2 regions of the Providencia rettgeri genome follow, and region 1 is predicted to be linked to the other one. Evidence: riboswitches for the same ligand, from Rfam matches in the RefSeq annotation. Region 1 holds a riboswitch; the other holds the start of a gene.
What was found. A riboswitch is a leader RNA that binds a small molecule or an ion and turns the genes downstream of it on or off. The one in region 1 is predicted to bind thiamine pyrophosphate.
Positions count from the first base shown of each region.

Region 2: another riboswitch for thiamine pyrophosphate. It lies ahead of thiC (phosphomethylpyrimidine synthase ThiC); the one in region 1 lies ahead of thiB (thiamine ABC transporter substrate binding subunit).

Region 1 is NZ_CP163512.1:2,641,363-2,643,839, forward strand. It holds gene ptsP (phosphoenolpyruvate--protein phosphotransferase) at 1-154, opposite strand, end outside; gene rppH (RNA pyrophosphohydrolase) at 159-692, opposite strand; TPP riboswitch at 806-903, shown strand; gene thiB (thiamine ABC transporter substrate binding subunit) at 962-1,966, shown strand; gene thiP (thiamine/thiamine pyrophosphate ABC transporter permease ThiP) at 1,942-2,477, shown strand, end outside.
Region 2 is NZ_CP163512.1:4,011,073-4,013,549, forward strand. It holds gene thiC (phosphomethylpyrimidine synthase ThiC) at 1-1,485, opposite strand, end outside; TPP riboswitch at 1,632-1,744, opposite strand; gene AB6N04_RS18420 (hypothetical protein) at 1,996-2,477, opposite strand, start outside.

The sequences.
Region 1 (2,477 bases):
AGTAATAGCATTGGCGAGGATGATCTGCTAAGTAAATCGAACACACGTCCGTGCGCATCGCTTTGCAGGTTTCATCCACCAATACTTCGAGCGCATCGGTCAAACTTGTCGCCATCGCTACTTTTTCGACAATTTCACGTAAACGCATCAACATAGGCTTACCTTGCTCCACGCCTACGGTTATTAAAAACAGGTCGTTGTGGTAATTTTTGTTCCTGTAAAGGCATAACTATTGGCGCGAATTCTTTCATTACACGGCGATAAACTTCGCGTTTAAAAGAAACCACCTGCCTGACAGGATACCAATAACTGACCCATCGCCAGCCATCAAATTCTGGCGATTTACTGCGCTGCACGTTTATATCGGCATCATTGCATTGAAGTTGAAGTAAAAACCAACGCTGCTTTTGCCCAATACAAACTGGTTTTGTATCCCAACGCACCAAACGCTTGGGTAATTTGTAACGTAACCAATTACGGGTAGAAGCCAATAATCTGACATCCTTACGCTGTAGCCCAACTTCTTCGTATAACTCACGATACATCGCTTGCTCTGGTGATTCCCCAGGATTGATACCTCCTTGAGGAAACTGCCATGAGTGCTGACCATAGCGGCGAGCCCATAAAACCTGCCCTTGCCGATTACAAATTACAATTCCTACATTCGGGCGGTAGCCATCATCATCAATCACTCGACTACCCCAATAACCAAATTTGAAAGATACCTAATTGTTTCACACATACCCTAACGGGTAAACCTATATCAATACAGTTTGCAGATATGTCTGAAGTCTCTACAATAGTAAGCGTCTCAACGGGGTGCCAAATTTATTTTGGCTGAGAAATAACCCGTAGAACCTGATCCGGTTAATACCGGCGTAGGGATTTGAGCCACCGTATGCCAACCTGCATCGGTTCACTCTCAAATCCTGTGTCACTCTTTATTAGCGCAGGAAAAAGCATGTTTAAAAACAAAATTATAGCATCGATTTTTACCCTCAGTGCACTCAGTTTAAGCCAATTCGTATGGGCAGAAAAACCCACCTTGACTGTCTATACCTACGACTCCTTTGCAGCACAGTGGGGACCCGGCCCGCAAATTAAACAGAATTTTGAAGCACAATGTGACTGCGAATTAAACATTGTGGCTTTAGGTGATGGCGTCGCACTATTAAACCGTTTAAGAATGGAAGGCAAAAAAAGCAAAGCTGATGTCATTTTAGGTTTAGATAATAATTTATTAGACTCCGCGGAGAAAACAGGCCTTTTTGCACCTGCCGAGATTAATACTGCGGCGCTAAAGTTACCCATTGCATGGGATAGCTCCATTTTCATTCCTTATGACTATGGCTACTTCGCATTTATTTACGACAAAAACAAAATTCAACAGCCACCAGCAAGTATGGATGCGCTATTAGATAGTAAAAATAACTGGAAAATCATCTATCAAGATCCGCGAACCAGTACTCCAGGACTTGGATTGATGTTATGGATTGAAAAGCTGTATGGGGATAAATCCGCCGAGGCTTGGAAAAAAATGGCAGGAAAAACCTTAACAGTGACCAAAGGTTGGAGTGAAGCATATGGTTTGTTCTTAAAAGGTGAAGGGGACTTTGTTTTAAGTTATACCTCATCGCCGGGCTACCAAATACTAAATGATAAAAAAGACAATTACGCTGCCGCCTTATTCAACGACGGTCATTATCTGCAAGTAGAAGTTGCGGCGAGATTAAAAAACAGCCCGCAACCAGAACTTGCCAAGCAATTTTTGCAATTCGTTTTAACGCCTGAATTTCAAAGTACTTTACCGACCACTAACTGGATGTATCCGGTTATTGATATGCCTTTACCAGACGTTTATAACCAACTGCCTCTGCCAGAAAAAGCCTTACAATTTAGCTCACAAGAAGTGGCTAAACAACGTCAAAACTGGACACGTTTATGGCAATCCGCCGTCAGTCGTTAATTAACCTTTCGTTATTACCGGGGGCAATTGCTTCCGGTCTATTAATTACCATAGCGCTTCTGTGCTTTGGCGCGCTCTGGTTTTTTGCACCTGAAATCGCCATTGATGACATCATCCGCGATAGCTATTTGTGGCATGTCATCGGCTTTACCTTTTGGCAGGCATTTTTATCCGCTGTGTTTTCCGTGCTTCCCGCCATTTTCCTTGCCAGAGCACTTTATCGTCGCCGCTTTTGGGGAAGAACATTATTTATACGCCTATGTGCGATGACGCTCGTTCTCCCCGTTTTAGTCGCCGTTTTTGGCATTTTATCGGTATATGGGCAAACAGGTTGGCTTGCAAAAATTTGCCACTGGATAGGTGTGGAATACACTTTTTCCCCCTATGGTTTAAAAGGGATTTTACTCGCGCACATTTTCTTTAATATGCCACTCGCCACCAGAATGTTGTTGCAATCCTTAGAAAATATTGCCATTGAACAACGGCAAATTACGGCACAGTTAGGTTTTAA
Region 2 (2,477 bases), 1.4 Mb from region 1:
ACCGGAGGTGAAATGGTCATAGCCCGGTGCAATATCAGTGGTGAGTGGCCCTAAAGTATAGAATGGGGCTTCGTGGCAATGTTCTAATTCTTCTGTCATATTGCGGCGGATCATTTGCATCGGCACGTGGCCGGGGCCTTCAATCATCACTTGGACGTCATATTCCCACGCAATTTTGGTCAGCTCGCCAAGGGTATGAAGTTCGGCAAATTGCGCTTCATCGTTGGCATCTTGGATTGAGCCTGGACGTAAACCATCACCTAATGACAAAGAAACATCGTAAGCGGCACAAATTTCACAGATTTCGCGGAAGTGTTCGTATAGGAAGTTTTCTTGGTGATGAGATAAACACCATTTAGCCATGATGGAGCCGCCGCGTGAAACAATCCCCGTCAAACGTTTAGCTGTCATAGGCACATAGCGTAGTAAGACGCCAGCATGGATAGTAAAGTAGTCAACACCTTGCTCAGCTTGTTCTAATAATGTATCGCGGAACATTTCCCATGTGAGGTTTTCCGCGATGCCATTGACTTTTTCAAGGGCTTGGTAGATTGGCACTGTACCGATTGGCACTGGGCTATTACGTAAAATCCATTCACGGGTTTCGTGAATATAGCGTCCTGTGGACAAATCCATCACCGTATCTGCCCCCCAGCGAGTTGACCAGATCAGCTTTTCCACTTCTTCTTCGATGGATGAAGTGACGGACGAGTTGCCAATATTGGCGTTTACTTTTACTAAGAAATTACGGCCAATAATCATCGGCTCAGATTCTGGGTGATTGATATTCGCAGGGATGATAGCGCGACCTGCGGCGACTTCTTGGCGAACAAACTCAGGGGTAATGTTTTCCGGTAAATTCGCCCCAAAGCTTTGCCCAGAATGTTGTTGCAGCAAAACTTCGCCACGAATACGTTCACGCCCCATATTTTCGCGAATGGCGATAAACTCCATTTCTGGCGTGATGATACCTTTACGTGCATAGTGAAGTTGGGTGACGCACTTGTTAGGTTGTGCTTTTAATGGGCGCGGGCGGTTATTAAAGCGCAAGTGGTCAAGACCGGCATCGGCAAGACGCTGTTGTGTGAAGTCTGAACTGAGGTTTTCGACTTCAGTGGTATCTAAACGTTCTTGTATCCACGGTGCGCGAATTTTTTTCAGCCCTTTGTGCACATTGAGTTCTGAATTTGGGTCGCCGTAGGGGCCTGACGTGTCATAGATAGGAACGGGCTCGTTATCTTCAAATTGCGGATTGTCTTTGTCACCACCAATTAAGGTTGGCGATAGTTGGATTTCTCGCATCGGGACTTGGATATCGTCTCTTGAACCTTGCAGGTAAATACGTACCGAGTTAGGAAATGAAACCCCAGAAACGGTATTGATGAAGTTTTCAGCGGCGTCACGTTGGGCTTTACGAGTGCGAGCAGGTGCGGCTTGAGGGGATAAATCAGTGGTAGGTATAACGTTATTTGTAATATTGGACATAGCAATTTCCTGACATTGTCACGGCTATGATGCAAAGGGCATCTAGCGGGTTTATCGAAAGAAAGTTGCTTGTCAGGAGTTCGGCGGAGTAATAAAAAGACGTTGTGCTTAATTTTTCGCCAGAAGAAGAATGGCAAAAATGGCACCGAGTGATTACTCTTGTTCCCTTCGCGGGTATTAACCCGATCAGGTTCCGCGGATCCCGAATTAACGGTCTCAGCCTGATGTTTTCACATACTAGGCACTCCGACAAGAATTGATCAGTATAAGCTTTCCTCGTCATTCTTCAAGCGATTTCCCCGTCATTCTTCGCGCGATAAGTGCGTTGGCTTCACTCAGCTACCCGAGTCACATACTTATGTATGCTCCTCGGGATATCTTCGTTTGCCGCCTTCTTCTCACTCGAATAATTTAGGGGAAATATGTGTATTGGGTAAAAAATAATTTAGGGGAAATGTTTCCTTGTCATTCTTCGCTAAATAGGCGAACAACGAATGTTTGTTTTCAGGGTTAATAATTAAAGTGTTGTTCAATATCCGCTAATATTTGCTGTTTATCTATTCCTAACTCAGCATAAGGTGCATAGTATTGTTCTGCACCTTGATGGGTAAATAACTCTGCTTTTGAGGTATTACTGATAAATATCCCACTTGATTCAAGCCAACCAGGTGACTGCTTAAGTTGTTCTGGTGTAAGGCGAAACTCATCGTTTTTGAATATTAAATACATGCTAACTTGCCGATCACCCATATATTGAAATACGGATGTGGTGCTAATATGTTTATCGGCAGATAGTTTTTGGCAGGTATCTTGGATTAATAAGGCTTGTTGCTGCCAGTCAGCTCTCGCGCTATCTATTTCTATACGCAAAGTTGGTAAGAACCAATTTATCCATTTGCATGTTTCATTGTTAGAGGGAAGAGTTTGTTGATAGAGCAATGGTAACCTAACATTATTCGGGATCAGTTGAAAATGAGGCGTATTTTCGTCAC